Regions from separate parts of the Planococcus antarcticus DSM 14505 genome, predicted to be linked through region 2. Evidence: riboswitches for the same ligand, from Rfam matches in the RefSeq annotation. Region 2 holds a riboswitch; each other region holds the start of a gene.
What was found. A riboswitch is a leader RNA that binds a small molecule or an ion and turns the genes downstream of it on or off. The one in region 2 is predicted to bind S-adenosylmethionine.

Region 1 (10,554 bases), 290 kb from region 2:
TATAATGGGCAAATTCAAATCTTTTATTTCTGGAGAGGATTCCACACGAGACGCTTTCACTCAAATGGGATTGGGAACCAGCGAAGCAGATGAGTATTACCGCCAAGTAGAAAACGGCAAACTCGTGCTTTATGTAAACAGCGACTACGGTTCATCGTATAAGCCATACGATGGCACTCAAACAAGAGCCGGAGCGGCAAGTAAGACGACTCCCGGCAGCCACGACGAAGAAGAACATCTTCGCCTTCATGAAGAGCGCCTGAGCGTCGACAAAGAACGCGTACAGACTGGTGAAGTGAATGTAGGCAAGCATGTAGTCGAAGAGCAGCAGACCATCGAAGTACCGGTCGAACGCGAAGAGGTCTACTTAGAACGCCGGCAGGTAAACGAAGAAGTCACCTCCGGAACAGGTGGATTGACGGATAAAGGCGTTTACGATGATGGAGAAACCATCCACATCCCTGTTTCCGAAGAACGGGTCGAAGTCAGCAAGAAAGACGTCGTCAGTGAAGAAATTATTGTCGGCAAACGCAAAGTGCAGGACACGGAAGTGGTCAATGAAACCGTACGCCGCGAAGAAGCGGATATTGACGAACAGGTCAAATCGAAAAAAGATGAGCGCAACTCATTTTAATGAGCAGCAAAAGGCGCATCCGGTCGAGTTGATCTGGATGCGCCTTTTACGTCCTGATGTCATGAGGTTTATCCCGCATGCAACTATGGGTAAAAGAGCTTTAACAAAGTTAATTGGTGCAAGTGACACAGGAGGAATAGAGCATGGAGAAAAAAGGGAATAAACTCATCGGTCTTTTTGACGCGCAGGCGCAAGTACTGATCAAAGTGGGTGAATTAAAAGCAGCAGGATACGAAGAAGAAGAGCTGTATCTAGTATCCAATCATGACGAACAGATCCACTTGCTGATCGATCACACCGCGGTTCATGTCGACACACAGGACCGCGATAATTTCAAAGGCAAAGTCATTGCCTTTTTAGCTGGCGAAGACATCACAAAAGATGCCTTTAACCGGATGGGACTACACACGGAAGAAACAGACCATTATTTCCGGCAGGTCGAGAACGGCAAGCTCCTCCTTTACACAAACAGTGAACCTGCATCTGCACCTCAACCGGAAGCAGCTTTGCGACCCGACCGAGAAAGCGATCTTCCTACTGCCGGCTCCGATACCGAAGAGCAGCATCTCGCACTCCACGAGGAACAGCTAAGCATCGACAAGGAAAAAGTCCAGACAGGTAAAATTCAGGTCCAGAAGCAGCTGGTGGAAGAAGATAGAGAAATTCAAGTACCAGTGGAACGTGAAGAAATTGTCATCGACCGACGCCCCCTTTCTGCGGAAATGGACACCGAAAAAGATGAGCAGGTGCTGACACCAAAACAAGCTTACGAAAAAGGCGATGCCATCTACATTCCGCTCTCCGAAGAGCGCCTGGATATCGGCAAAAAGAAAGTGATCCGTGAAGAAATTGTCATCGGCAAACGCAAAGTCAAAGACGTTCAAGTCATCAATGAAACCGTTCGGCGGGAAGTAGCGGATGTTGAAGAGACAGGAGATGTCAAGAAAGTGGAGAAACCATAAAAAACAAGGCAACCATTAGGGTTGCCTTGTTTTTTTGAACAACTTATACACTTGCAATCATAACTGCAGCAATAATGGCCACGATGATTACAATAAACACCGTTGCAGGAATAACGATGATAAAAAAACCTTTCCAGGCGGAAATTCTATGCGCTTCCCCAACAGCTTTGCATTGAACGATGAACGTCCAAATAGACACAATCCCTAAAATAAGGATGAAAAGTAGCGATAGCAGATCGCCGTCTTCAAATGGCATCTCACCTGACTGTAGAAAATAAGTTTCTGGAAATAGCAGCATCCAAAACACTAGCATGGGAAAAAGCCAAATTTGCGGAATTTGCCCCGTTAATACTGCACGAAACATTTCGGTATACGTGGCTTCACCTTTAAATAACCGGCCAACCAACAGGTAAATACCGGAACCAATAGCCGTACTCACTACAGCTCCAATCGGTCCACCTAACAGAGCCAGCAAAAAGATTCCCCCTACAGGAAGAAACTGCTCTGAATCTAGACTGCTAAGAAGACCTCCCACAAAGCCTGACAAAACAATTAATAAGAAGGTAAAACTAGACGCTTTCTCTTCAATGACGTATCGAACGCTAGCGCGTGGACGCGTCCAGATTGCGGTAAATGGATTTAAATTTTCTTGATACTCTGTAGTTTTCAATTGATCTCCACCTTTTTCTTATGCTATTTCTATTCAAACACACTGGAATAATATTGTAAATAATAGAAATTATACCCACTCGTCAAATTAAGATAAATTCCTCGATTTTGAGAGCGTAAAATAAGGTCACTGATGCTTGATTGAATGGTCACATGAACAATCATGTCTTCCATCAGTCATGCTATACTGAAAATATTCACTACTGAAAGGATGATTCCGTTGTCAGAACTGACTCATTTCAATGCTCAAGGCCGCGCAAAAATGGTCGACGTCTCCGATAAGAAAGACAGCGTCCGCACAGCCCGTGCCACTACTTCTGTTCTGCTGAACAAAGCGATTTACCAACAGATCAAAGAAGGCACCAATAAAAAAGGTGATGTCTTTGCCGTCGCTCAGGTGGCCGGCATTATGGCCGCCAAAAACACCGCACAGATTATTCCAATGTGCCATCCCTTGGCTCTTAGTGGTGTCGATATTGAATTTCAGTGGAACGTCGATGAAGATGTTAATCATTTTGAAGTCTTGCTGACAGCCGAAGTCAAAACGAAGGGGCCCACAGGTGTTGAGATGGAAGCTCTAACGGCCGCTTCAGCTGCTGCTTTGACGATCTACGATATGTGCAAAGCCGCCGGTAAGGAAATGATCATCGGTCCGACGATGCTACTCCAGAAAACCGGCGGGAAATCAGGTGATTACGCACGCGACTGACGGTCCACTCCAGATAATTTTCATCAACAACAGTACCGAGATGATCGACGGAAAATCCGCCGATCTGCTGAGCCATGACGGCAACTTCACCGCTTAATCAACTGTACCTAAAAAGCCTATGGACCTGTCATGAACTGACGGTTCCATAGGCTTTTACTTTTTACTGGTTGGTGAATCTTTTTTCAGCAACTTACTAAAAACCTGGCTGGTGGTGTTTGTTCAATTCAGAGTAAATGTGCTGGATTTCCGGGAGGATCAGCCGTTCCATCGCAAGTTTCACAGCTCCCCTGGATCCCGGTAGAACGAAGATGGCTTTGTCATTGACAACACCTGCTGCTGCGCGGCTTAGAAGCGCTTTCGTGCCGATGTCTTCGGAAAAGCTAACGTAACGAAAGAGTTCACCAAACCCATCAATTTCCTTTTCAAAAAACGGCTTGACGGCTTCCAAGGTGACATCGCGTTTGGCAATTCCCGTTCCGCCAGTAGTAATAACTACATCAATTCGATCCTTCTCAAGCCAGTCGGACACGATAACGCGAATGGCCGCAATATCATCTTCCACTACGTCATACTCCACTATTTCCAGCCCTTCATTCCGGGCGAGCCGCTGTACAAGCTGGCCTCCGGTATCCGTCTCTTTTGTCCGCGTATCGCTGACAGTCAATACCGCCATGCGCACTTGATGATCCGTTTGGAACGATTCCGACATGCAAATTCCCCCTCCTGTTTACCCGAATACTTGATGGTATAATTTTCGGCCTGCCGCCACGTTGCGAACACCATGAATCAGCAAACGGCCATTTCCGAACAGCACCATGCGGTGATGGAAGACTTTCAATTCGACGAAATAAGGCGTTCGTTTTACCCCTGCTTCAAGTCGGTTACCAATTTTTTCAGCATCATCTAAAGTGATAGGCCGGTTCGGATCAGGCAGAATCTGAACCGCATCACGGCCGCATAAAACCGCATAGGAACTCACACCTGTTTCGGTAAGCGATGGGAACACTGCGTCTTCTCCGCACGTTTTACATTGTGGATCTTTGATGCGCGAAACGCCGATATCCAGCTGGCTATTATCCCACAAATTGAAATGATGGATCTTTTTCCGCATCGCTTCTCGGTTTCCGCTCAGCCATTTCAGCGCTTCTGTGCATTGAAGCGCTGCCGTCACCTGGACCGCTGGTGAAATGATGCCGACCGTATCACATGTTTCATTGATTGCTGGAAGGACGGGCAAAAGACAGCGAAAACACGAGCTTTCGCTTGGAACGAATGGAAACACGACACCTGAACTGCCCACACAAGCTCCATAAATCCATGGCACACCAAATTTTACAGACGCGTCGTTAATCAACAAACGAGTTTCAAAATTATCCGTAGCATCTAAAATCAACTCACTAACTGCCGCGAGTTTTTCCATCCCTGCTGCATCCAAATGCTCTAAATACGTGAATAATCTTAAATCACTGCGGATGGCTTTTAGCCGTTGCTCTGCCGCCGCCACTTTTGGCATCATTTGACGTGCATCTTCTTCCGTGAATAATTGCTGACGTTGCAAATTTGATCTTTCCACGTAATCACGATCGACCAGATGGATGGTTCCAATACCGGCACGCGTCAATGTTTCAGCAATCGCCGACCCTAAAGCCCCACATCCAACGATGGTGACTGTCGCTAAAGATAGTTTTTGCTGACCCGTTTGGCCAAGCGGTTTAAATAAGACTTGTCTTGAATAGCGTTCATCCACTTTGCTTCCTACTTTCTAGCCGTTTGATTGCTCAAACAGTTTCTTCGTTATTGTCACTTTACCATGATTTACCTAAAACTTCAGTTGTCCTCAACCCACGGTCTTCTCTGTCATTTGTCCCTTTTCAATCCGCATAATGCGATCTGCCAGCTTCTCAGCATCCGCAATCCGGTGTGTCACAAAGATCATCGGAATTTGCCATTGTTGGTGGATCCGCAACAGTTCCTCCTGACAGTGGTCACGGTTGGCGTCATCCAAGGCTGAAAAGGGTTCATCAAGCAACAGGATATCCGGCTGGGCAGCTAAAGAACGTGTTAATGCGACACGTTGCTTTTCACCACCTGAAATCTGATGGGGGTATTTGGCCAACAGACTGGTGATACCTAGAATTTTTGTCAGTTCCGTAATATGTAAGATATCCGTTCCCCGAGGCACTGCGTACAAAATATTTTGTTCTACAGTCAAATGCGGGAACAACGCATAATCCTGAAACAAATAGCCGACTTTCCTCTTTTGAATCTTAAGCGGCTTTTGTCCGCTTTTAAAAAAATCTGTGCCATTCAATGAAATCTGCCCGGCATCTGGATGAACAATTCCCGCCAGGCAATTCAGCAGTGTTGTCTTACCGGAACCGGAAGAGCCAACCAGTGCCAGGATTTCTCGGTCTAGCTCGAATACCATTTTTAAACTAAAATGGTCTAACTGTTTTTGAAAGTCCACTAAAAGCATTTGCTCACTCCCTTCCGATACGCATGGCGGTCTTTCTGCGCCAGTAATTGACCCATGTGATGGCGGCTACCCCAAGTGAGGAAATAATCAGCACCCAAAACAAGGATTTTTCCATATCTCCTGCTTCATAAGCAAAGTAAATCGCCAGCGGCACCGTTTCCGTCACACCTGGTATATAACCTGCGATCATTAGTGTCGCACCGAATTCGCCGATTCCCCGTGCAAATGCCAGGATCAATCCGGCAAGTATGCCCGACCAGGCCAGCGGAAATGTGATGGTCCGAAAAATGCGCCATTCAGATACCCCCATCGTCCGTGCAACATTTTCCCAGCGCGGATCTACTTTTTCAAAAGCAGCGAGGACACTTTGATACATCAGCGGCAAAGACACCACAAAAGAGGCAATTGCTGCACCAATCCAAGTAAAAACCACTCGAAATCCGAACCATTGCTCAAGCAAAATGCCCAGTGGACCGTTGACACCGAACAACACAATCAAGCCGAAGCCAATGACTGTCGGCGGTAGAACTAAAGGCAAAAGAATCAAAGCTTCAACAAGGCTTTTGCCGAAAAATTCGCGCCGGCTCATGAATCGCGCCAGCGCAAGGCTGACCAAAAACACAAATAATGTGGAAATAGCTGCTACTCGCAGTGATAACCAAAGTGGCGACAAATCATACGCCATCATGGTGTTTCTCCATCTGCCGGTAAAAAGCCATATTGCTCAAGAATAGCCTGCCCTTTTGGACCGGTGACAAAATCCAGAAAAACGGATGCTGCCTGTTGATTTCCAGAAGCTGTTACGATGGCTCCTGGATAAATAATAGAATCCATTTTCCACGGCACTTCAAGTATCCCTACTATTTCCCGGGAAATAACAGCATCAGAAGAATAAATAATGCCAAGATCAGCATTCCCACTTTCAACATACGTCACGACTTGACGGGCATCTTTGGCATAAACAAGCCTGCCTTCAAGCGGTTTCCATAGCTTCTGGCTTTCAAATTCTTGCTTTGTATAAGCTCCAAGTGGCACGCTGTCCGGCTCTCCCACCGCAATAGTTTCTTCTGTATTCAATAAAACAGTCGCAAAATTTGTAGTTTCTGGAAATTCTTTACCTGAAGCAAGAACAAGACGATTTCCAGCAAATGGCCTGACACTTTCCGACTCAACCAATTGCTGCTTTTCGAGCAATTCCATATCTTTTTCACTAGCCGATAAAAACAGGTCTGTCGGTGCGCCTTGTTCAATCTGGCTTCTCAGCTTGCTGGATGAGCCGTAATTAAAGCTCAGTTCAATATCCGGTTCCACCTTGTGAAACTCCTGTTCCATCCTTTTCATCACTTCGGTCAGGCTGGAGGCTGTCGAAACAAGCAGTTCATCATCGTTTGCTGACGTATTGCCGCAGCCGCTCATCAACATAGCTATACTTAGAAGACACATCATTTTTTTCATTTAAAGGACCCCTTATTCTTCTAAAATCGAGCTCGCCCATTCCGGCAAATCCTCTACGTACTTCCAGTATAACGCCAGCTGGAGAGAAGCTGAATAATTTTCCGAATAATCTTGTAAGAAACCGTTCGTTTAGATAAAATAAGTCACACAAAAAATTAAATACTGTACATCCTTATCAAGAGAGGCAAAGGGTATGGCCCGACAACGCCCGGCGACCGCCAGTTCACTAGCTGGAATGGTCCCAAATCCAACAGAACCGAGTTGTTCTGAGAGATGAGCAAGAGAATTTTACCAGCAGACAACCACTCTTCTCCTTTTTAGCGGAAGAGTTTTATTTAGTTAAAGGAGTGATCGCATGAAGTTGAGCAAAGCCGAAAGGATCAAACGAACACGAGTGCCTGTAGTGGATCCCTCATTGGCCGAACGCCTGCCTCCGGGACAAGTCTTGACGGAGCGCCTTCCAGTCCTGCATGAAGGCGAAGTACCGGAATACGATATGGCCACTTGGACTTTGAAAATTTTTGGACAAGTCGACAAGGAAATCACGCTGCATTGTGATGATCTGTTGAAATTGCCGCAAACGACTGTGACCCGCGACATCCATTGTGTGACGCGCTGGTCCCGATTTGACAATACGTTTACAGGCGTCCGCTTTGTCGACTTGTTAAAAGACCTGGGCGTAATGCCTAAAAGCAGCTATGTCATGCTTCACGACGACTATGATTACACTACTAATGTTGCCCTCTCCGACCTCGACCGGGAAGACGTACTAGCTTGCCCATTCACTTGATAGTGAGCCACTCACCGCCAAACACGTCTATCCACTGCGCTTCATGGTCCCCCACCTGTATTTCTGAAAAAGTGTCAAGTGGGTCCGCGGCATCGAATTCATCGGTGAAAACCAGCCCGGTTTCTGAGAACAAAACGGCTTTCATATGAATGCTGATCCGTTTCAGGAAGAGCGCTTCTCGGGTGAAGACCTCGAAATTCCAGAGGATGAATGGGAGAAAAAAGATTTTTGATTGACTCTTTTAAAACACCTCCCGAGTTGGAAGGTGTTTTTGAATTGCACAGAAGAAAAGACTAATTTCTCTCTTTTTTAAAATCTAGGTTAGAATAGAGGTTAAGAAAACTATAATCACTTTTCTTTAGGAGGAATTGGAATGAGATTTGGCATTATCGGAACAAATTGGATTACTGATCGGTTTATAAAAGCGGCCAAAGAACATCCTGAATTCACGATTGGCGCAGTTTATTCCCGTACGATGGAGAACGCTAGCGCATTTGCGACTAAGTACGAAGTCCAAAATGTCTATACCGATATGAAAGCTATGTTCAAAAGCGGCCATATCGATGCGGTTTATATCGCATCTCCCAATGCCTTCCATGCCCAGCAAAGCATACTGGCCATGGAACATGGCATTCATGTTCTGTGCGAAAAGCCTGCCGTTACGTCCGTTGAGGAAATGGACCAGGTCATTGGAGCTTCGCAGACTCATAAAGCAACTTATATGGAAGCAATGAAATCGACGGTTGTTCCGTCTTTCTTGAATTTGAAAAAGAATATGGATAAAATCGGGCCGATCCGCCGTTTTGTCTTTCATTATAATCAATATTCTTCACGCTATGATAATTATAAGAATGGTGTCATTGAAAATGCCTTTAAACCTGAGCTCGGCAATGGTGCTAAAATGGATTTAGGCGTTTACTGCATTGCACCCATCATCCATTTGGCAGGCACCCCCGAATCAGCCATGAAGAATAACTTTTTATTGTCGACAGGTGCCGATGGACAAGGCAGCATGATTTTGAATTATGCCGGAATAGAAGCAGTCATTATGTACTCGAAGATTTCGGATTCGTTTATGCCAAGTGAAATTCAAGGTGAGAACGGGATTATTGAAATCGACCGCATCAGCGACCCTAAACTTATCACGATTAAATACAGAGGTGGCGAGACAGAAGATTTGTCTGTCGTACACGAATTCGATTCGATGTATTACGAGCTAGCCGAATTTATCGACTGCGTGAAAAATGGACAGCTCGAATCAGCAATCAATACACACGCCATTTCACGTGAAGTGACAAAGTTGCTGACGTGAATGAGTGAAAATGAGCCCTATTCTGTAATTGATATTCTGCAAAACAACTGCGCTTTCGGGCCCGCACGACGCGGGTCATGCAGCTGGCGTGACAGGGCGTCGCTCTTCCAGCTACCAGGGTCTCGCTATCCCGCGGGAGTCTCCGTTATTTTGCTTTATATCATTGAATCACTATAGAATTGTGAATACTGTATTTCAGGTATTTTTTAACGACAATGTGTTCACGGGCTTTGCGACAAGACTACGTAGGATTAATTTCACAGTTAAGCTTATTCATTTAAGCAGCAAAGGACGTGCCTTATGATAAACGGAATTATATTTGATTTTGACGGATTGATTTTTGATACAGAAACGCACCAATATCACATTCTCCAAGAAATGTTCGGTCAGTATGACAGCGAGCTGCCACTCGCGCTGTGGCAAAATGAAGTCGGTACAGATGGTGGTTTTTCACCATTTCATTATATGGAGCAGCAAATTGGCAAGCCGGTTGAACATGAGTTGCTCAATAAACAATATAAAGAAAAGTTTCTTTCGGTTTTGTCGCAGGAAAAACCACGCGATGGCGTAGTTGAGTATTTGCAGATGGCACAGGAGCTGGATTTGAAAGTTGGCTTGGCATCGAGTTCTAGTTATCGCTGGGTTTCAGGTCATTTGAAAAATCTAGAACTGTTTGATCATTTCCATTGCATCCGAACTTCAGACCATGTCGAAAAAGTGAAGCCCGATCCCGCATTGTATCTTCAAGCGGCTAAGTGTTTGGATTTGTCTCCTGAAGCATGTCTTGTTTTTGAAGATTCTGCTCATGGCGCAACGGCGGCTAAGCGAGCCGGTATGAGTTGTGTGGTTGTGCCGAACAAGATAACGAGTACAATGGAGTTCGGGAATGTTGAGCACCGGTTAGATTCGATGGCGGATGTGCCTTTGAAGGATCTTCTGGATTTTGTATCTGCTTTAAAAGTAAATCAGCAATAACCGAAAAAGATGATTCTGGTTAAATGCCAGGACCATCTTTTTTGGTTATTTTTTCACCGTATACTTCCTAATTTCTGGCAGAATTTCTGTACCGATTAAGTCGATATTGCGCTTTAAGCGGTCGATAGGTACGCCACCAAAATCCATTTGGGCGATATAGCGTTGATGTCCATATAATTCGTGTTGATAAAGAATTTTTTCAATGATTTGCTGGGGACTGCCGATGTTCATAACGCTGTCCATTTCAGCACCGTGCATAAAAGCATTTTGTGGATAACCTCGACCATTGGTTTTCTGCATTCCTTTGTCCTCATGTGGATCAACTTCTTCCATTGCTTGTTGTGTCGTTTCAGCAACATTGAAAAATCCAGCCATCGCCACTGGTAACTCCAAAGGGGTAAAGCCACTTTCCTCGGCTGCTTCGCGGTAGACATCAATGGTGTGCTTAAAGGTTTCTACAGGACCTCCAAGTGTCGCGAGCATCATTGGTACGCCGGCATGACCTGCTTTGATGGCACTTGCTGGATGACCACCAACCGCGCGCCAAATCGGAAGCGATCCCGCCTGCGGAC
Region 2 (10,554 bases):
TTTCAGCTTGTTGAAAAAGTCTTCATGCTTTCATTTCGATGCAGGCGGACGCGTTCCACGGGCACAGCTTCTGCCGTTGGAGTCGTCGCCTTCCGCTGCACTCAAGGAATAACGAGTTCACAAAATGGTTTGGAGAAGCGTCCGCTCGTAAACCCTTCTGCTCCTACAGCGTTTCACGCTGCATCGCAAAAAATTGGCTGAATAGCGTTCGGCCAAGTCTTTCCTGCGAGACGGCCGAGACCCCACAGGGAGCGAAGTGACCGAGGAGGCTTGGACGCGAGCCCGGGCAGCAGGGCTACGCGACGTCCTGTCGCGCCTGCTGCATGACCCACATCCTGTGGGCCCGAAAGCGAGCGGTAAGCTTTGGAAACCCATGGCTTGTTAGAAGTTTCTCGACAGCCTTTTTTTGCAGTCATGCTTTAGAAAATTTCTTTTTGGCGTAAACATAGGTGACTGCCAGAGCAGCGACTAAAACGCCACCTTTGATGATATCAAAAGCGTAATAGGGAAGGTTTAGTATGGTCAAGCCGTTCAACAGGATACCGATGACCGCAGCGCCAAAAAAGGTGCCGAGTGCATTCGGTTTGCCTGCTCCTAAAACCGAGTAGCCGACAAAGACAGCCGCGACCGCCTCCATCATCAATGGAGCCCCGGCATCAATCTGCCCCGAACCCACACGTGCCGTGAACAGGATACCTGCCATGGAAGCAAAAACGCCTGATACCACATAAGCCGTAAACTTCACTTTTTTGACGCTGACGCCTGACAGCGTAGCCGCTTCGGCATTTCCGCCGGTCATATAGAGCACTCTTCCCCAGCGTGTGTGGTTAAGAACCACATAGGAAGCCAGAACCATTACCAGCATGATCCAAACCGGAACCGGCAAGCCCAGTATCTGACCTTGGCCAATCCACAGAAACGCTTCCGACAATTGCCCTGGTGCAGTTCCACCTGAAGTCAACGGCATATTATTATAGATTGAATAGCCTTCCGTATAGGTTCGGTGCAAGCCGGCCACGATATACATCATGCTCAAAGTCGCCAGCAGATCCGGAATACCAATGACCACAATAAGAAAGCTGTTGACCGCTCCAACCAGCACCCCGATCAATAGCGGCAAGATCAGCACGAGCCACAGCGGCATATCGTACCAAACCATCAATGAAGCAGAAACGACCGTCGATAAGGACATCGTCGACCCCACGGACAGATCAAAGCCATCCACCACCAGCGTAAACGTCACGCCTAAAGCAAGTAACGTAACAATGGAAATGGAGCGCAGGATGTCCGAGAAATTACCGTATGTAAAAAAGGCATCGCTGATTGTGCTGAAATAAAAAATAATGAAAACGAGCAAAGCGATGGCGCCATATTTAAATAGAAACTGAATTGCGTTGTCTTTCACCGAGCTCTTGTTTTTCCCCAAGTCCTTCTTTTCCGCCACTTGCATACCATAAAATCCTTTCTTGGGTCGCTTCTTGTCGTGACAATTCTTTCACGATTTGACCGTTGCACATGACGAGAATGCGATCGGAAATTCCAATCGCTTCATGAATTTCACTTGAAAAATACAAACACCCTTTACCGCTTTCAGCTAATTGGCGAATCAATTTAAAAATATCAACTTTGGCTCCGATATCGACGCCTTTGGTCGGTTCATCAAACAGGTACAGAGCGGAATCGAGGGAGATCCATTTGCCGATGGCCACTTTCTGCTGGTTCCCGCCACTTAAATGGACAAGTGGCGTTTCTGTGCTGCCGGTTTTGATACGCAGCCGCTCAATGATTTCATTGGCAAAGTGCTTTTCAGCTTTCCGATCCATCAAAAGACACTTGGAGAATTTTTTCAAATTGGGAAATGACGCATTGGTTTCCAGCGATTCCTGAACAAATAACCCTTCTTTTCGCCTTTCTTCGGGAATCAGCGCCATTCCCGCCTTGATCGCATCTGCCGGATGTTTGATTTTGGCCCTCTTTCCCGCAAGCTTAATCGTTCCGGATGTTAAAGGGGTCCCGCCGAACAAAGCTTTGGCGAGCTCCGTTTTGCCGGCACCCACCAGTCCGACGACTCCTACCACTTCGCCCGCTGCAACCGACAACGATAAATCCTTGAGCTTTTGGCCATCCGATAAATTCGCCACCTCCAGCAAAGCCGTTCCAATGTCATGCGCCCGCGGCTCCAATTCGTGGCTGAGTGCTGCACCGAGCATCGCTTCAATCACCCCTTCCTGATCGGCCTGAGCCGTATCGTAGGTTTTAACAAGGGTCCCTTCCCGCATGACAGTGATCCGATCGCTGATTTCAAATACTTCCGGCAGACGATGAGAAATGAAGACGCATCCGACACCCTGCGCTTTTAATTTCGCGATGACGGCATACAGTTTTTCCGATTCGCGAATCGAAAGCGGAGCCGTCGGTTCATCGAAAATAATGATTTTCGCCGAATGGACCAATGCTCTGGCAATCAGCACCATCTGCTTTTCCGCTAATGTCAGGCTCGCCGCTTTCTGCTGAACATTGATCGTGTCCGCCTGCAGCTCGTGCAGCACCATATGGGCGCGTTCATTGATCCTCTTTTTGGATACGAATAAATTTCCCTTTTCTGCAAATGTATCAAGAAGGATATTTTCCGCAACGTTCAACTCGGATACAATGGCGGTATCCACTTCCTGATAGACACAGTAGATCCCCTGCTCTTTGGCTGCCCTCGTCGACTCCAGCTGAATGGCGGCGCCCTCTAGGTAGATTGATCCTTCATCCTGTTGATAGACGCCCGACAGGATTTTGATCAAGGTGCTTTTTCCTGCACCGTTGACGCCAAGAATCGCATGAACTTCCCCTTTGTTCAATTGGAATTCCGCTCCTTGAAGCGCCGTCACTGTGCCGAATTTCTTTCCAATGGCGGCCATCGAAAGTAAAGGTTCTACCATAGAAATGCCCCTTTCTGATAAAAGAGCTGTCCCATCTTTCAGGACAGCTCGAAATGGTGAAGATTATTTATTGATCTTCCAATTCGCGCAAGTCATCCGTGTAGCCCTGGTCGCTTGCTCCCCAGCCTTCTACGTATTCGCTCAACTCATCGGTTGTCACCGCTTCTTCCGGCAGGTTCTCCGCCTCAACAAAGACCGGTTCCAAGATCACTTTTTCTTCCGGTTGTTCACCGTTCAATAGCTGATACAGATAACGCACTTGAATGCGTCCGATATCCGCTGGATCGACAGCTGCAGAAGCAAGCCATGGGCTGCCTTCTTTTTGCATCAATTGCAGATCCTCATCGCTCATATCAATGCCGTACACTTTGATATCTGTACGTCCTGCTTGTTCAATGGCACGGACAGCGCCTTTTGCAAATTCATCCCAAGAAGCCCAGACCGCTGTGATCTCACCTTCATTCGGATATTGCTTTAAAACAGCTTCCATCTGTGATTGTGTATCCAATGCCGTGTTATTAGTCGCAGCACCGAAAGCCGTGACTTCTTTGATGCCCGGATTGTCAGTCAGGAACTTCTCATATGCTATCTGGCGTCTTTCCATCGGCGCAAATCCAGCAGTCCAGATTTTGACGATGTTAGCTTGGCCACCGTAATCTTCCGCTAATTTATCCAGTGTCATCTCAGCCATCTGCTGGTCGCCCTGCTCCAAAGAAACAACACCTTCCACTTCGATGCCTGTATCAAACGCCACTACCGGAATCCCTGCTTCCAACGCTTTTTCAACTCCCTGGTTCAAAGCTTCTTTGGTTCCGTGGTCAATTAAGATGCCGTCAACGCCCTGGTTGATGGCTGCGTCTAGGTTGGATGCCATTTTCGCTAAATCGCCTTCAGAGGTGAACACGGTCGCTTTTCCGCCAAAACGTTCAACCTGTTCTTCTACCCCGGCAATATATTGAGCAGAAAATGTTCCTAAGTTGATTTGCATGATTAATGCGATTTCCTTGCCTGCAAGTGGATGGTCTGAAACTTCAGCCTCGGTATCCGAAGCAGTCGTTTCTTCGCTGACGTTTCCCTGCGGCTGGCATGCAGCCAATAAAATACTCATAAATAGGAATGCAACAAGCAGCCAGATGGATTGTTTTTTCATATTCTTTCTCCTTTTCCTGTAGATGCGCCAAGCAAATCAAAGATGTTTTTTTGATAATCTGCAGTAATGATGCCTTTTTCAGTGATAATGGCAGTAATGAGGTGTGCCGGCGTTACGTCAAAAGCCGGATTAAATACTTTCGTCCCAAGAGGCGCTACCGGCTTCCCGTTCGTATGGGTGATTTCTTCCGGGTTGCGCTCTTCGATTGGAATAGCGGTACCGTCTTCAATTGACAGATCAAAGGTCGAAACCGGTGCTGCCACGTAAAACGGAATGCTGAATGCGGCAGCCAGTAAGGCTAAATTATAAGTTCCAATTTTATTGGCGGTATCGCCATTGGCTGCGATGCGGTCGGCGCCGACAATGATGGCTTCGATCTCTTTGGTTCCAATGGTGTGTGCGGCCATGCTGTCGGTGATCAACGTGACATCTACCCCCGACTGCTGCAGCTCCCATACCGTCAGGCGCGCGCCCTGATAAATTGGCCTGGTTTCACACGCGAACACTTCAAACCCGCGACCACGCTCGCTACCAAGATGAAACGGTGCTAACGCAGTGCCGTATTTCGCAGTGGCAACCGAACCAGCGTTACAGATGGTCATGACCCGCGTTTGCCCCTGTAGCAACACCAGTGCATGCTCGCCGATGCTGCGGCAGGACGCTTCATCTTCCTGGTGGATTTCCACTGCCTCCGCCAGCAGCAACAGCTTTGCTTGCGGTACGTTCTTTGCCTCCCGAACCTTGTCTTTCAGGCGGCTGAGTGCCCAGCCGAGGTTGACCGCAGTCGGCCTGGAGGAATTCAAATACGCTGCATCTTTTTCGACATATTGCTGAAAAGCTTCCAATGAATCCGTGTCATGCCGCTTGGCTCCGATGGCCAATCCGTATGCTGCGGTAATGCCAATCGCAGGTGCACCGCGAACCTTCAATGAGAAAATCGCATCGTAAACGTCTTCAACAATTTCAAGCGTCAAATATTCAATGGCATGCGGCAGTTTTTGCTGATCCAGGATAGTCAGTTTCTGGCCATTCCATTTGATGGACAAAGGAATACTCATTTGCGCGCCTCCTCCAAAATTTCCAGTAAATCGTCAATTGACGCTGTCTGCTGACCCTGCAGGATTAAAGCCCGTCCAGTCTCAAGCGCCTGCTTCTTGAAGCTGGTTCTTTTTTCCGTGTCTTCGATGCTGTCCAGGTCCTTGACATGTGCCAAGCCGATTGTCCGGCGGATCAATTCGCATCCTGCAAAACCGGTCGCATCTGTCAGTACTTTACCAAGTACATACTCCAGGTAGCCTTCTGTCGCCCTGAACGATTCAACGCTCTGCTTGTTCCATAACTCGCCGAATGAAGAAGCGAATACTTCCCATGTCTTTCCAATATCATCCACAATGACTTGGCGATTCTCGCCTTCTCGTGTGATAGACTGGAAAATCAGATTGGCTAGGAACAAGCCGACATCAAACCCAATCGGACCGTAAAAACCGAACTCCGGATCAATTACCTTGGTTTCCGTCTGGCTCGCAAAAACACTGCCTGTGTGAAGGTCGCCGTGCAGCAAGGCTTCCGATTCGGTCAAAAAGCTTTTCTTTAATTTAGCAACTTCCAGCTGCAGCTTCCGATCGCTCCAAATCGCTTCTGCCGCCGACTGAAGCTGGGGTTCGTAATCATTGGTATCGATGTCGAAGAACGGATCTGTAAAAATGAGGTCTTCTGTAATTTTGCATAGCTCCGGATTGGAAAACTCGGCGGCCAAGCGCTTTTTTTCAAAAGGATGCAAGCCGTAATCCGATGTATGGAATAAAGTCAGTGCCAGGTATTCGCCAATATCCTTCGACAACCTCGGGAAATTCTGTCCGTTGATCAAGCCTTCCCGCACAATCTCCAGGTGGGACAAATCCTCCATCACGGTAATGGCCAGCTCTTCATCCGTCGCATAGACAGCCGGTACCAATGATGGAACAAATTCTCCGTGTTTTCTTAAGACGTTGGCTTCGATCGTGGCACGCTTCAATGTCAGCGGCCAGCTTTCGCCTATGATTTTGGCATAGGGCAATGCCTGCTTGATAATTATCCGTTTGCCTGTTTCAGTATCCTCGATTTGGAAAACATAATTCAAATTGCCGTCACCGATTTCCCGGCAAGTCAATTGAGCCGCGTGGTCAAATGTGTAGACCGTTTTCGCCAATGCGATGGCTGTCGCTTCGGTTAATGCCTTATAAGTAGTTGGAACAGTAAGAGTCATCATTTATCTTCCTTTCATCTGCAATATAAAAAGCCTCTTTCAAAAAGAAAGAGGCCAGAATAAGAGATTCCATGCCTCTTATCTTTCAGAAATAAATTTCTGATGGAATTAGCACCGTGCCTTGCAGGATTTTCACCCTGGCGCCAAAGCGCCCCGTCTCACAACGGTATTACGGTCGGTTGCTGGGCGTCATCGGGCCAAAATCCCTCTGCCAGCTCTTGATAAGAGTACTACTTGTCTTGCTATTGAGTTATGAAACGAATCCTATCACGATTCAGAATTTGCTGTCAATCCAATTTTTCAATAAAACCAATTTTGCGACAACGGAGTTGACAGATTTCTACGCGCATGAAATAATCAGAATTACTTTACTGTATTCAATATGAGATTCCGCAACCCAACTACGCTTTCCGCGGGCTTGCGCTGAACTAACTCGGGCTTAACGCCCGAGTGGATTTCTTTTATGTCGCTGAGCTGTTCCCGCAGGAGTCTCCGTTGGTTTGCTCCATCTCCTAATAAGTAATATTTAAAATGATTTTATATTCATTGATATTTATTATGTTTTAATGATATCTTGGAAGAAAGAGTGGAAGGCGGCGACTCCTGCGGGAATAGCATGAGCACGAGCCACTGGACTGAGCGCAGCAAAGGAAGCGGCAGAGGCCATGCCCGCGGAAAGCGTCCGTCTGAAGCGATTTCTTCTCTGCAGAACCAGATGTTTAGTCTTACCACGGAAATCGTTGAACCTATAAAACCGACTTACCCAATTTCATATCTTTCTTATTCAGAGCAGGTGGAGGGACAAGCCCTATGATACCCGGCAACCGGTCCAATAATGGATACGGTGCTAATTCTTGCAGCCAGAACCGATGGCTGAGAAATAAGAAGTTGTTAACGCCCTTAACCTCTTCTTATTTGAAGAGGTTTTTATTTTTTAAAATTTATATGGGAGTGTGGAACAAATGAGCGTGTTGACCGCTACTTATCAAGTGTACGGAAAGCCTGGTTCGTTCGAAAAAAAGGCAGAAGGCATCGCTTTGGGACTGACTATCGGTTCCTGGACAGATTTGCCGCTGCTTGAACAGGAACAATTGAAACACCATAAGGGAAATGTGGTTTCCGTCGAGGAATTCGAAAGAGATAGCCATCCACTAAAGCCGGATCTGATAAAGGCAGAACTTGCGATTGCCTACCCAAGCGTTAATTTCTCAGCTGACTTGCCCGCCATCCTGACCACCGTTTTCGGCAAATTGTCACTGGATGGCGAAGTAAAGCTATTGGACCTGGATTTCAGCCATGATCTGCTCAGCCATTTTCCTGGACCGCGCTTCGGGATTGAAGAAATCCGCAACACACTCAGGGTAAGCGGACGGCCGCTCCTCATGAGTATTTTCAAAGGTGTCATCGGTCGCGATATGGATTTTCTATCCGCTCAATTACGCCAGCAGGCATTAGGCGGCGTGGATCTTGTTAAAGACGATGAAATTTTATTCGATAATCCGCTGACCCCATTCGAAAGTCGTATCACCACGGGCAAACGAGTGCTGGATGATGTATATGAAGAAACAGGTCACCGCACGCTTTATGCGGTGAATCTGTCAGGCAGAACTTCCGAACTGAGAGGAAAAGCACGAAAAGCACGCGAGCTTGGAGCCGATGCCTTATTGTTCAACGTCCATGCATATGGGCTGGATGTGCTACAGGAACTAGCTGAAGATGAGGAAATCGGATTGCCGCTTATGGCTCACCCCGCCTTCAGTGGTGCCTTCACTTCCTCTGCCTTCTACGGTCTCGCTACACCGCTCGCACTTGGGAAATTGATCCGTTATGCTGGCGCAGATTTTTCCCTGTTTCCTTCACCTTATGGCAGCGTCGCATTGGAGAAAACAGTCGCTCTCGAACTCGGCAAAGAGTTGACGCGGGACAGTCCACTAAAACGCAGCTTCCCCGTACCATCCGCCGGTATCCATCCGGGGCTTGTGCCTTTACTATTAGCTGATTACGGAATTGATAGTGTTATCAATGCTGGCGGTGGTGTTCATGGACATCCAGCCGGAGCCGTTGGCGGAGGACAAGCTTTCAGGCAGGCAATTGACGCAGTGCTGCAGGGAGAAACCTTGCAGTCCGCCAGCAAACAACACAAAGAATTGCAAACTGCACTTGAGCTATGGGGGTGAACAAATTGAACAAGCCGATTATTTTTTGCGATTTTGATGGCACGATTACAGCTAATGACAATATCATCGCCATTATGAAGAAATTTGATCCACCTGGCTGGGAACTAATCAAAGACCAGATTCTTGACCAATCCATCTCGATACGCGAGGGTGTTGCGAAAATGTTTTCTTTGCTGCCGGTTTCGGAAAAAGACAAAATTATTTCATATGTTCTGGAGCAAGCAGAGATACGCGAAGGTTTTAGCGATTTTGTCGCCCATGCAAAAAAACAGCAACTTCCTTTGTATATTGTTAGTGGTGGCATTGATTTTTTCGTCTATCCGCTGCTTGAACCTTTCGGACCCTTTAACGATATCTATTGCAACAGCGCTGACTTTTCAGGAGATCTCATCAAACTAGAATTTCCACATGGCTGCGATGAAAACTGTACCAGCCAGGGCTGCGGATGCTGTAAGCCATCCGTCATCCGAGAACTTTTGGACACTGAAACGAAAAGCATCGTTATCGGAGATTCCATCAGTGACTGGGAAGCTGCAAAAGAAGCAGATTTCGTCATTGCCAGGGATTTGCTGGCTGAAAAATGCAAAGAGGCTGGCATCGATTATGAGCCATTTGAAACTTTCCACGAAGTCATCGCGATTGTTGATGAATATATAGGAGTGAAGTTATGACCGAATTGCATGAAAAATGGCTGGAACTGGCTGATGTCAAAGATGAACTGGCGATTCGTGACTGGTTTATGGGAACCAGCGGCAATCTTGCCATCAAGGTGGCTGACGACCCACTCGAATTCCTGGTCACCGCCAGCGGCAAAGACAAGAAAAAACGCACGAATGAAGACTTTTTGCTCGTTGACGCCAATGGCCAGCCGGCTGTTGAAACACTGTTAAAACCCTCTGCAGAAACTTTGCTGCATTGTGCAATTTATAAAAAGACAGTTGCTGGCTGCAGTCTCCATGTTCATACAGTTGCCAATAATGTCATTTCCGAATTATACGGCGATGCCGGAAAAATCGATTTCCAAGGGCAGGAATTGATCAAGGCCTTCGGATTATGGAAAGAGGATGCGGTACTGACTATCCCCATCATCCCCAACTACGCGGATATCCCTACGCTCACCCAAGAGTTTGAAGCTTTCATTACAGCTGATAAAGGAGCAGTGCTGATCCGCAACCATGGCATCACCGTCTGGGGAAGGGACGGCTTTGAAGCGAAAAAACTGCTTGAAGCCTGTGAGTTTTTATTTCAATACCAATTGGCAGTGCAACTACACTTAAAATAAGAGAGGAAGATTAGGATGGCTATCATTAAAATTCAAGGAACAAACGAAACAATCGAAGCGCAAACAGAGGTAGCGGTATTTTTAGAGCAGCAGGAAGTCGTTTATGAACATTGGGACAACGATAAATTGCCCGAGCATCTTCGCGAAAAATTCGATTTAAGCGATGAAGATAAAGAAGAGATCCTTCAAGCATTCAAAACAGAAGTCGATGACATCTCCCAGCGCCGCGGATATCAAGCAGCGGACATCATCTCCCTGTCAGATTCCAACCCGAAACTAGATGAGCTGCTGAAAAACTTCCAGCGCAAACACATCCATACAGATGATGAAGTACGCTACATTGTCAGCGGTCATGGTGTCTTTATCATCCAGGGCAAAGACGAACGCTTTTTTGAAGTCCACCTGACGCCAGGCGACTTGATCTCGGTTCCTGAAAACATTACACATTACTTTACCCTTGCGGATGACCGAAAAGTTGTAGCGGTTCGCATTTTCGTTACAACAGAAGGATGGGTGCCGGTTTATCAGGAAGAAAGCAGCGTTCAAAACTAATAATGCGATGCAAAGATCCGACTCTGTCGGATCTTTTTTTATTTTGCAAAAATAGGTAATTTTTTTATTTCATTCAATTTTTAAGCTATAATAATTCCCAAGATATATTCTGCAAATAGAAAAGAGTGGTATAAATGAAAAAAGTGCTTCTGTCCCTATTGGCAGTTGTTATTTTACTTGGACTCCCCATTATGGTTTGGCTTTTTCAGGAAGAAAAA
Region 3 (10,554 bases), 950 kb from region 2:
GGGATAAGAAAAGCAAAGGTTTTCAATCGTTACGAACATATTAATCCAACTCCTTTTCCAGGAACTTATAGAAGACGATGATTGCAAGGGCACTAATACCGACTATCAATAAAGAAGCTTGAGAAGCTTCCATGATCTTTTCATCACTAGCGTATTGGAAAGCTTTCGTAGAAAGTGTATCAAAATTAAATGGCCGCAAAATCAAGGTCAATGGAATTTCTTTCAGCACATCGATGAAGACAAGGATAAATCCGCTGACGATGGCCCCTTTCATCATCGGCATGTCTACTTTGAAGAAAGTTCTTGTCAGTCCTGCACCTAATAGGCGAGAAGCATCCTGGAAATCAGTACCGATTTTATCGTAACCCGTTTCGATGGAACTGTAGCCGATGGCGAAAAACCGGATGATGTAAGCCGTGATGAGCAGGATGATGCTGACACTGAGTACAAGCGTTGTGTTCAATCCGGCCAACTGGTAAAGCGGGGCCAGAAATTCATCCAGTGCCACAAAGGCTGTTACAACAGCGACCGCAATGACAGCCCCGGGAATGGAATAGCCAAGAACAGTCAGTTTCGGCAGCAGTTTGGCCAGCTTTCCCTGGACAAGACGCGCGAAATTGCCGACAATCAAAGCGAAAACGATAATAGCTGCTGCGCTGAATCCTGCTACAAAGACCGAATTCCTTATATAGGACATAAATTCATCCAGTGGAATGGTTCCGAAAGTCAAAACCGTCCAGTCGATCAATTGGATAACAGGTATGAAAAATCCTAAAGCCAGTATGGAAAAGCCATAGCCAGCGGCAGCAAAAGCTTTCCAGCCGGTTAATTTGATGAGTGGCAATGGCCTGACTTTAGTGGAAGAATAGCTGTATTGGCGTCTGCCACGCAGAATTTTTTCAATCAGCAGAATCACAATGACAAATCCCATCAAAGAAGCTGCCAGCTTAATGGATGTTTCGATATCCCCCAAGCCAAACCAAGATTGAAAGATCGCCGTCGTAAACGTCTGAATGCCATAGTATTTAACTACGCCGTAATCATTCAAAACTTCTAGGATGACTAAACTGGCACCAGCAATAATGGAAATCCGTGATATCGGGACCACTACTTGGAAAAATGTCCGCCATGGACCTTTTCCGAGTAGTCGTGTGCTCTCAATGAGTGAAGCGGATTGCTGCGACAAGAAAACTTGTGTGATGGTGTAGACATACGGATACAGGAACACTGTGTAGATGAAAATTGCTCCCGGCAAGTTCATAATGTCGAAGTGCGCAGGGTTCAATTCCATGCCGAAACGCTCACGAAGCGTTGTCTGAATCACTCCTGTATAATTGACGATCCCATGATATGTATAGGCGCCAATGAAAGGTGGAATGGAAAGAGGCAGAATCAGTGCCCATTTTAAAAATCGCCTGAAAGGGAACTGATACTGGGCAATCAGCCAAGCCAAGCTTAGGCCAATTAAAATTGTTGAAGCAGCAGTGGCCACAACAAGTATCAAGGAGTTTGTTACAAACGACCAGAGGACAAATTCTTTCATATGTGCCCAATTGTCGTTAGAGGGGGTAAAAAGGCCTGTCACAATCGTTAAATTCGGTAAAAATAATGCAGCGATAATGGCGATGGCTGCAACCGTCCAAATATTTACATTAGCTAATCTTCTTTGCATGGTTTTAGCCACCTTCCCAATCGTCAGAAATCCCTTGCTGTAAAAAACTACAGCAAGGGCAGAGCAACTTAATTATTTCCAGCCTACTTCATTGAAGAGCAGAATTGCTTTAGCATTGTTATCTCCTAATGCAGAAAGCGGAATATCCTGTTCTTTAAATTCACCCCATGAGTTTAATAACTCAGAAGGCTCAACTTCTTCATTTACCGGGTATTCGTAATTAGCTTCTGCAAATGTACCTTGAGCTTCAGGAGCCGAAAGGAATTCGAGCAGTTTCACGGCGTTTTCCTTGTTTTTAGAGGTTTTGACGACTCCAGCACCACTAATGTTAACATGTGTGCCAGTCGTTTCTTGGTTCGGGAAGAACAATCCAAGTCCTTCTGCGATTTCCACTTCAGCAGGATCTTCAGAGTTCAGCATTTGTCCGAAATAATAGCTGTTCATAATAGCGACGTCACCAACTCCAGCTGCGATCGCTTTAGCTTGATCACGATCTCCGCCTTCAGGATCACGTGCGAAATTCTTTACAAGGCCTGCAGCCCATTCTTTGGCTTGTTCTTCACCGTCTATTTCGATGAATGAAGCAAGTAAAGATTGATTGTAGATGTTTTCAGAGCCACGAATCAATACACGGCCATTCCACTCATCTTCTGTCAAAGCTTCATATGTGGATAATTCTTCAGGTGTTACTGTTTCTTTGTTGTAAACAATTACACGTGCACGTTTAGTTAAGCCGTACCACATTTGGTCTGTATCTTGGAATTTTTCTGGAATCTGTTCGTCTAGCAAGTCACTCGACACTGCTTGCAGCAATCCATCTTCTTTAGCACGGAACAAGCGTCCGGCATCTGCCGTTAAGAACAAGTCAGCTTGGGTACCGTCTCCTTCACGCTTGATGCGCTCGAGCAATTCATCTGCTTCACCTTTGATCAAGTTCACTTTAATGCCTGTCTCTTCTTCGAATTTCTTGTATAACTCGTCGTCTACATCGTAATGTCTTGCCGTATATAAATTGACTTCTTTGCTTTCCGCTGCTTCTTCAGGTGCATCATCTGTTGCTGGTTCGGATGCATCATTACTTCCGCATGCTGCTAAAACAAGAAGTAAAAATGCTAAAATAAGATAAAAGCTTTTTTTCATGAGTGTCTCTCCCTTTGATATGTAATTGAGAACTTAAATGAAAATCATTCTCAACCTCAATTATAGAGAGCTAATTGAGAATGTCAATCAGAATTAACGAAGTATATCGTTTTTTTTATATTTGTGTCGAAAAGATGAGTAGGCGATGGTCCATCAGTGTTTATTTTTAGAGCAATATGGTTGCAGGAGAGAACAAGGACAGTAATAGATTTATGGTACTTCTATAAAGTTCATAAGGGTTTTCGAATTACATCTGGATCCGTTTCGTTGATTTTTTCTTTATCCAGAATAAAAAAGCCTCTTGCCAATATTGGCAAGAGGCTTTTTATACGCATGTATTAAGAAATTATCCAAAGGCTGCCAAAGTGTATTTTGATTTTTCGAATAGAAGGCTATCCTTGGAACAATATTCTTCACTACATAAAATATATTCAATTTGCGATGCTCAAGCCGTTTCGGCGAGCGACCTGGGCCAATGCTTGGGTGAGATCCTGCACCAAATCATCCGGATGTTCAAGGCCGACAGAGTAACGCAGCAAGCCATCGGTAATTCCACGCTTTTCTCGTTCTTCAGCAGGCATAGAGCCATGGGACATTGTTGCCGGATACGACAGGATCGATTCAACTGCACCAAGGCTTACTGCAAATACTGGAATTCTCAAATGCTCCACAAAAACCCGAGCTGATTTTTTATCAGCTAAGCGGAAGGAGAGAACCGCCCCTGCATTTTTTGCCTGGCGTTCGTGAATTGGGTTACCGGGATGGAATGAAAATCCAGGGTAGTATACTTCTTCGATTAACGGGTGGTTATGCAAGTACTCAGCGATAAGGCGGGCCGATTCAGATGACTGGCCTAACCGGGCACCTAAAGTTTTGATGCCTTGGATCAATAGATAGGAATCTTGCGCTCCTAAAACCGAACCGAAAGTATTTTGAATAAAACCAAGGCGGTTTCCGAGTTCTTCATCTTTGGTCACGGCAAGACCTGCAATGACATCACTGTGTCCGGAAAGGAATTTCGTCGCGCTGTGAAGCACGATGTCTGCACCAAGCTCTAATGGATTTTGGTAAAGTGGCGTCATGAAGGTATTGTCTACGAATGTCAGACAGCCATTAGCTTTCGCCAACTTTGCCGCGATTTCAATGTCAGTAATGTTCATGACGGGATTTGATGGTGTTTCCAAGTAAATCACTTTTGTATTCGGCTGGATTGCATTGGCCATTTCGTTCAAGTCGGTCATATTGACAAAGGTATACTCGATATTAAATTTATTCAAAACCTCGGTGATAAAACGGTAAGTGCCTCCGTAGACATCCTCTGAAACCAGGACGTGGTCTCCGGAAGACAGTAGCATGAAAGCGGAGGAAATAGCGGCCATGCCTGAAGAAAAGGCGAATCCACGTTTGCCGCCTTCTAGGTTTGCAATGGTTTCTTCCAATGCCAGGCGAGTCGGATTTCCAGAGCGACTATAATCGAAAGGTCCAAACGAATCCAGGCTTTTCTGATGGAATGTGGAAGATAAATAGATTGGTACGTTAACGGCCCCGGTTTGCGGGTCAACTCCAGTAGAGTGAATAAACCTGGTTTCAACACGATCAGTCATATTCAACAACCTCCTTCTGTAATTTCGAAAATGCCTGTATCAGGTCAGCGATTAAATCTTCAGCCAGTTCGACGCCAACCGAGAAGCGCAATAGCCGGTTGCAGACACCGCGTTTGGTGCGCTCTTCAAAAGGGATATCTGCATGGGTTTGAGTGGCTGGGTAGGTGATGAAGCTTTCAACGCCCCCTAAGCTCTCAGCAAAAGTGATGAGTTTGATGTGTTCAAGGAAAGGACCGACCCATTCTTCTTCCTGCAGCCGGAACGACAACATGCCACCTCTTCCGGGATACAGCACGTCCGAAATAGCCGGCTGCTGGGCCAAAAATGCTGCGATAGCCTTTGCGTTTGCTTCATGTTGCCGCATGCGCAAGGGAAGGGTTTTCAATCCGCGGATCAACAGCCAGGAGTCGAAAGGCGATAGTACGGCGCCAACTGAGTTGTGGAACATCGAGAGCTTTTCGCAGATGCTTTCGCCTTTTGCAGCAACTAGGCCGGCCAGGACGTCATTATGGCCGCCGATGTATTTGGTAGCACTGTGGATGACGATATTTGCTCCCAGTTCAATCGGCTGCTGAAAGAAAGGTGTCAGGAAGGGATTATCGACTATTAATAGAGGCTTATGCTTTTTGGCCAATGCTGCATAGGCAATAAGATCGATTTCTTGCATGAGCGGATTCGTTGGTGTTTCAATAAAGAGCGCACGCGTATTTAATGTGATTTTTTCTTCGGTGACCTGTACATCTTTAAACTCGGCATATTGGGGGTGGATATTATAAGTAGCTGCAAAGTGGTCCAGTAGGCGGTACGTTCCGCCATAAATATCCTCTGGCACTAATATTTCGTCGCCTGGACGGAAAAGAGACAAAACCAGTTGGATAGCTGCCATTCCAGAACTACAGGCAAATCCGGCATCCGCCCCTTCAAGTTCTGAAAATCCTTCTTCAAGGACTGAACGCGTCGGATTTTTTGTTCGCGTATAATCATAGCCAGTTGATTGTCCAAGTTCCTGGTGTTCATAGGCTGTTGATAAATAAATGGGTGGATTTACCGCTCCGGTAGCAGAGTCACTGCGATTGCCTAATTGAACCAATAAAGTTTCCAAGTTGTGTCTTGTCATTCTACTCATCCTCCCAACAATAAAAAAACAGAGACTTTCTTCAAAAGAAGAAAGCCTCTGTTTAGAAATGCATTCTTCTCATCTGGTAGGCAAAAGCCTATTGGAATTAGCACCGTAGTCTTCGTCAGACTGGTTGCTGAGACTTCACAGGGCCAAATCCCTCCGTCTCTCTAGATAAGAAATATCTTATTAAGTTTGGGTTGTTTCTGATTCGATGTTGGTAATCGTAAACCAATTGACGAAGAAAAGCAAGGGTTGAATTTTAAATAATGGAAATATATAGAGTGGGCGGGAAATTAGTTTGATTAACTACTTAAGGCAGAGCTGACCAGGCACTTTCACATTTCGTGTTGTCTAGCTTCAGCAGCCAGCTCTTCGGGACATAAGGCAACCCGGCTGTGCGACTGAAGAAACGTCGCTTCGCCGGTCTGCCTTATGCCTGTCAGAGCTACACGGCAGCTTCCGCTTTTCGTGTTGTCCAGTTGCAAGTGCCTAGCTCTTCGGGACATAAGTCAGCCCAGCTGTGTGGCAAAGAACGCCACACTACTGGTCTGCCTTATACCTGTCAGAGCTGACCAGGCACTTTCACTTTTCATAGCTTGAGCAAAAAAAAGGACGATTAAGATAAACATCGCTACAATGGAAGGGAATAGGAGTGAAAGTAATTATGCAGATTAAGAAATTCGAAAATATACCATTGTCGGTGCTTGATTTGGCGCCGATAAACGAAGGTGCTGAAACGGCGCAGACATTCAAAAATAGTGTAGAATTGGCACAGTATGTTGAGCGATTGGGGTTCAACCGTTATTGGCTAGCTGAACACCATAATATGCCGGGTATTGGCAGCTCAGCAACGTCGGTTCTCATTGGACATATTGCTGGAGCGACTAGCTCTATTCGTGTGGGTTCCGGAGGTGTCATGTTGCCAAATCATGCAGCACTTGTCATTGCGGAGCAATTTGGAACGCTAGAGACCATTTATCCAGGACGTATCGATTTAGGTCTCGGTCGTGCACCGGGCAGTGATCAGGCTACAGCCCATGCACTGCGCCGCAATATACAGAACAGCGGAGATGATTTTCCGCAGCAGGTAGCAGAGTTGGAAAATTACTTTTCGGAAAATCCGGTTGGACGTGTTCGTGCCTATCCTGGAACTGATTTGAAGATTCCGCTTTGGCTATTGGGTTCGAGCGGGTTCAGTGCACAGCTTGCCGCATTAAAAGGCTTGCCGTTTTCATTTGCCAGCCATTTTGCACCGGATTATATGATGCAGGCGCTGCAGTTGTACCACCAAAATTTCAAACCTTCTCCAGCTTTGGCGTCGCCTTACGCAATGCTTGGCGTCAATATCATTGTTGCGGAGACACAGGAACGTGCCGAGTGGCTGGCAACTTCTTCGCAACAGCAGATGTTCTCCTTGATGAGAGGCGAGCCGACGACGTTCCAACCGCCTATCGACAACCTTGGAGAAGTTTGGACGGATCGTGAAATTGCGATTTTCCATGACAAGTTGGATTCTGAATCGATGATTGTTGGAACACCGGGCGTCGTCAAACAAAAGTTGAAAAATTTTATCCAAAAAACGAGAGCCAACGAAGTCATCGTCAACTCGCCAATCTTTCATCAGGAAGATCGCCTGCGGTCGTATGATTATGTGGCAGAAATGATGGACTAAGCAAAAAATCACCTCCCCATGCGGAAAGGCGATAATTTGAACTTAGAGCAGATCTTTCGCTTTGTCTTCCTCCCGACGTCGTTCTTTTGGAATCTCGTCTTCTTCATAGGCTGTGTAATCAGGTGCACCTTCACCAATCATATTCAGAATAGCATTGAAATCGTCATCTGAACGAAGTTCGGCTTCTTGTGGATCGAGTAACTTGCGTTCCATTATAACCAACCTCCTCGTTATCTACTTAGCAGCCATATGGCAATGAAAGCGGAGTCCTGTCTCACTTATAGTATACTGAATATTCTGTTAAATATAAAGGGAAATCACTTGGAATCCCGCAGGTTTATTGCGGGAAAACAACTATAAGCAAAAAAACTGTTAGAGCAATAGCTCTAACGGTTTTTTGCTTATTATTGCTGATTGATTTGTGCGTTCAGAATCATGGATTCGAAGAACAGGGAAGGAGAGGTTTCATTCCATTCCAGGGAAGTTAGGTCTGCCGTCCGTTTTTCAATATAGCCATAGGCGAGTTGTGTTCGTGGGTCGTCCGTCAATTCGAGTTTGACGTACGGCCCTTCCGGAGTTAACCAGTTTAACTGGGACAGTCGATTTTGGAGTGAAAAGGCGACCCATTCGTCTTCCACTTCTTCTGTTTCGAATAATGGTTCTTGAGAAGCCATCAGCCATGTCTGACTCGTATGTTTAGGAGGGAGCCAAAGGTTTTTTGATAAGGTGCTTTCTTCTACTGTGAATTCTGCAATTTCGTGACGCAGTTCTTGTACCGGGTCACCATTGCCGAGTTGCAAATTCCGCGATACGTAAACATTGCCTATTAAGATTTCACCGTTTCCGGCCGTGAAAACCCCATAGGGATTGGTGGTGAGATCTGAACCGTATTTAGTCTCGTCGAGTTTATCAACTGGCTGTGGATTCCAGGACTTATAGCGAGAGTCTTCCAGATTGTTAACATTCATCGACAATGTATACGGGATCCAACCAGTGTTTTTGATTTCCTCAAAAATGAGGGACGTGCCATTTTGTAGCGATCGATCGACCAATGTATACGTGCCAACATCCAATCCGAGCAAGGTCATATTGTATACCTGTGTTAAGTCTGAACCACTTTCTGTGACTTCGGGTTCGCTAAGCGTGATAAAAGTCGGTTTTTCAACCGTTAAGGAAACATTGTTTTCCGAATAAAGTTCAACTTCATTTTTTAAAAACATGACAGCTGTAAAAATAATCAGCGACATGAAAAATACAACTCCTACTAAAATAACTAGTTTTCTAAACACATTTTCCACCTCTGTTTTCTGCGTGTTTGCCAAATTTGATTATAACATGGGGAGACTAGAGGAATACTGTCGATATTTGAGCATCAAATGAACAACCCCTAAGAAGAAAAAGAGATATCATAAAAAAAGCAGGCATCCCACGGGATGCCTGCTACAATACTTTATCTAAAAAATCTTTAGCACGTGCGGTTTTCGGATGACTGAAAAACTCAATCGGTTGACCCTCTTCGACTAGTACACCATGATCTAAAAACAAGACACGGTCTGCGACTTCACGGGCAAAGCCCATCTCATGCGTCACGACGACCATCGTCATTCCGGATTTTGCCAAGTCTTTCATGACATCCAATACTTCCTTGACCATTTCCGGATCAAGTGCCGATGTTGGTTCATCAAACAGCATCAATTCGGGTTCCATGGCCAAGGCACGCGCAATCGCAACACGCTGTTTCTGGCCGCCTGACAGGCTGTTCGGATAGGCCTTTTCTTTTTCAGATAAGCCGACGCGTTCCAGTAGAAGGCGCGCTTTCATTTCCGCTTCGGTTTTTTTGATGCCTTTTGCCTTCATAGGCGCATAGGTTAGATTTTCAAGTACCGTCAAATGAGGAAATAAATGAAAATGCTGAAACACCATACCGATTTGCTGGCGGATCTTGTGGATTTCTTTTTTAGAAGCCGTCAAGTTCTTGCCGTTGATTTCGATGGTGCCCGAAGTTGGTAGCTCCAACAAATTTAAGCAGCGCAGGAAAGTGGACTTGCCTGAGCCAGAAGGGCCGATGATCGACACCACTTCACCTTTCGTCACAGCAGTGGAAATGTCACTAAGCACTTCATTGGTGCCAAATTTTTTATACAGGTTCTGGACTTTAATCACTTTGCTTCAGCCTCCGTTCGAAAACTTTGCCGATCATTGTCAATCCCATCACTAGGCACCAGTAGATGAGGCCGACAAATAACAGCGGTTCAAAGTTACGGAACAAGTCTGCTCCGACCACTTGTGCGCGTCTCATGAGATCAAGGTAACCGATGGTCGAGACGATGGCGGATTCTTTTGTTAAGGTGATGAATTCATTCATCAAAGCCGGCAGAATGTTCTTCAAGGCTTGAGGCAAAATAATGTCTTTCATCATCGAGCGATAAGGAACACCAAGAGCTTGTGCAGCCTCCGTTTGTCCTTTGTCAACTGCCTGGATTCCGGCACGGATGATTTCCGATATATAGGCGGATGAATTCAGTCCAAAAGCCAGAATGGCAGAAAGAAATGCTGAAATATCATATCCAGTCAGTTGGGGAATGGAATAATAGATGATCATCAATTGCAGGATCAACGGTGTTCCACGGAATATGGACGTATAGGCATCGGCGAACCATCTTAGTGGCTTGATGCTGCCTATTTTGAGTAAAGCCAGCAATGTTCCGAGAATCGATCCCAGAATAATAGCGAAAAACACGAATTTTAAGGTGGTCCATATTCCTTCCAGCATGAAAGGGATATAGGGAACTATTTGTGAGAAATCCAGGTTCATAGATTACAACTCTTTTCTAAAAGTAAGTTTACTCTTCTTCAGTCAGCCATTGTTCCTTCAATTCATCGAGCTCGCCGCTTTCTTCCATTTCAGCAAGTACCCCATTAACATCGTCAACAAGCTCACTGCCTTTCGGGAAAGCGACAGCCATACCCGGTGAAGCAGTTGTTGGATCATCAAATGCGCCAAGGTCTTGTGCTTCGATATAGCCAAGAGCGACTTGTTTATCCATGTATGCAGCATCGATACGACCAGATAAGATTTCCTGGATCAATGCCCCAGAATCGTCCAAAGCCTTCAATTCAAAATTGATGCCTTCCTCTGCAATGATACTCTTCGCGCCTTCTTCCTGAATCGTTCCAAGTTGGACGCCAACTATTTTACCTTCCAATGACCCAAGGCTAGCAAGCTCTGAATCTTTGGTTGTGACGAACATTTCGCCAGAATGGTTGTATTCTGTTGAGAAGTCAACGTTTTCTTTACGGGAATCGGTTGCTGACATGCCGGCGATGACCATGTCGACACGATCGT

Region 1: it holds a riboswitch for S-adenosylmethionine, as region 2 does, so the genes downstream of both, BBH88_RS16455 (sulfite oxidase-like oxidoreductase) here and mtnK (S-methyl-5-thioribose kinase) in region 2, are expected to answer to the same signal.
Region 3: it holds a riboswitch for S-adenosylmethionine, as region 2 does, so the genes downstream of both, BBH88_RS13420 (methionine biosynthesis PLP-dependent protein) here and mtnK (S-methyl-5-thioribose kinase) in region 2, are expected to answer to the same signal.

The regions. Positions count from the first base shown of each region.
Region 1 covers NZ_CP016534.2:3,344,416-3,354,969, forward strand. The annotation lists gene BBH88_RS16405 (YsnF/AvaK domain-containing protein) at 1-634, shown strand, start outside; gene BBH88_RS16415 (YsnF/AvaK domain-containing protein) at 778-1,596, shown strand; gene BBH88_RS16420 (Yip1 family protein) at 1,640-2,266, opposite strand; gene moaC (cyclic pyranopterin monophosphate synthase MoaC) at 2,486-2,974, shown strand; gene BBH88_RS16430 (MogA/MoaB family molybdenum cofactor biosynthesis protein) at 3,168-3,683, opposite strand; gene BBH88_RS16435 (ThiF family adenylyltransferase) at 3,702-4,721, opposite strand; gene BBH88_RS16440 (ATP-binding cassette domain-containing protein) at 4,812-5,450, opposite strand; gene modB (molybdate ABC transporter permease subunit) at 5,455-6,138, opposite strand; gene modA (molybdate ABC transporter substrate-binding protein) at 6,135-6,905, opposite strand; SAM riboswitch class I at 7,075-7,185, shown strand; partial or broken gene BBH88_RS16455 (sulfite oxidase-like oxidoreductase) at 7,261-7,927, shown strand; gene BBH88_RS16460 (Gfo/Idh/MocA family protein) at 8,069-9,007, shown strand; gene BBH88_RS16465 (HAD family hydrolase) at 9,308-9,982, shown strand; partial or broken gene BBH88_RS16470 (LLM class flavin-dependent oxidoreductase) at 10,028-10,554, opposite strand, start outside.
Region 2 covers NZ_CP016534.2:3,631,918-3,642,471, forward strand. The annotation lists gene BBH88_RS17865 (ABC transporter permease) at 413-1,450, opposite strand; gene BBH88_RS17870 (sugar ABC transporter ATP-binding protein) at 1,374-2,930, opposite strand; gene BBH88_RS17875 (sugar ABC transporter substrate-binding protein) at 2,998-4,080, opposite strand; gene mtnA (S-methyl-5-thioribose-1-phosphate isomerase) at 4,077-5,138, opposite strand; gene mtnK (S-methyl-5-thioribose kinase) at 5,135-6,325, opposite strand; SAM riboswitch class I at 6,401-6,553, opposite strand; SAM riboswitch class I at 7,103-7,212, shown strand; gene mtnW (2,3-diketo-5-methylthiopentyl-1-phosphate enolase) at 7,288-8,502, shown strand; gene BBH88_RS17895 (2-hydroxy-3-keto-5-methylthiopentenyl-1-phosphate phosphatase) at 8,508-9,173, shown strand; gene BBH88_RS17900 (methylthioribulose 1-phosphate dehydratase) at 9,170-9,784, shown strand; gene BBH88_RS17905 (1,2-dihydroxy-3-keto-5-methylthiopentene dioxygenase) at 9,800-10,336, shown strand; gene BBH88_RS17910 (hypothetical protein) at 10,471-10,554, shown strand, end outside.
Region 3 covers NZ_CP016534.2:2,683,262-2,693,815, reverse strand. The annotation lists gene BBH88_RS13440 (ABC transporter ATP-binding protein) at 1-39, opposite strand, end outside; gene BBH88_RS13435 (ABC transporter permease) at 41-1,672, opposite strand; gene BBH88_RS13430 (Fe(3+) ABC transporter substrate-binding protein) at 1,745-2,812, opposite strand; gene metC (cystathionine beta-lyase) at 3,244-4,416, opposite strand; gene BBH88_RS13420 (methionine biosynthesis PLP-dependent protein) at 4,409-5,533, opposite strand; SAM riboswitch class I at 5,609-5,714, opposite strand; gene BBH88_RS13415 (LLM class flavin-dependent oxidoreductase) at 6,201-7,208, shown strand; gene BBH88_RS19435 (hypothetical protein) at 7,251-7,421, opposite strand; gene BBH88_RS13410 (hypothetical protein) at 7,613-8,455, opposite strand; gene BBH88_RS13405 (amino acid ABC transporter ATP-binding protein) at 8,649-9,371, opposite strand; gene BBH88_RS13400 (amino acid ABC transporter permease) at 9,364-10,023, opposite strand; gene BBH88_RS13395 (ABC transporter substrate-binding protein) at 10,052-10,554, opposite strand, start outside.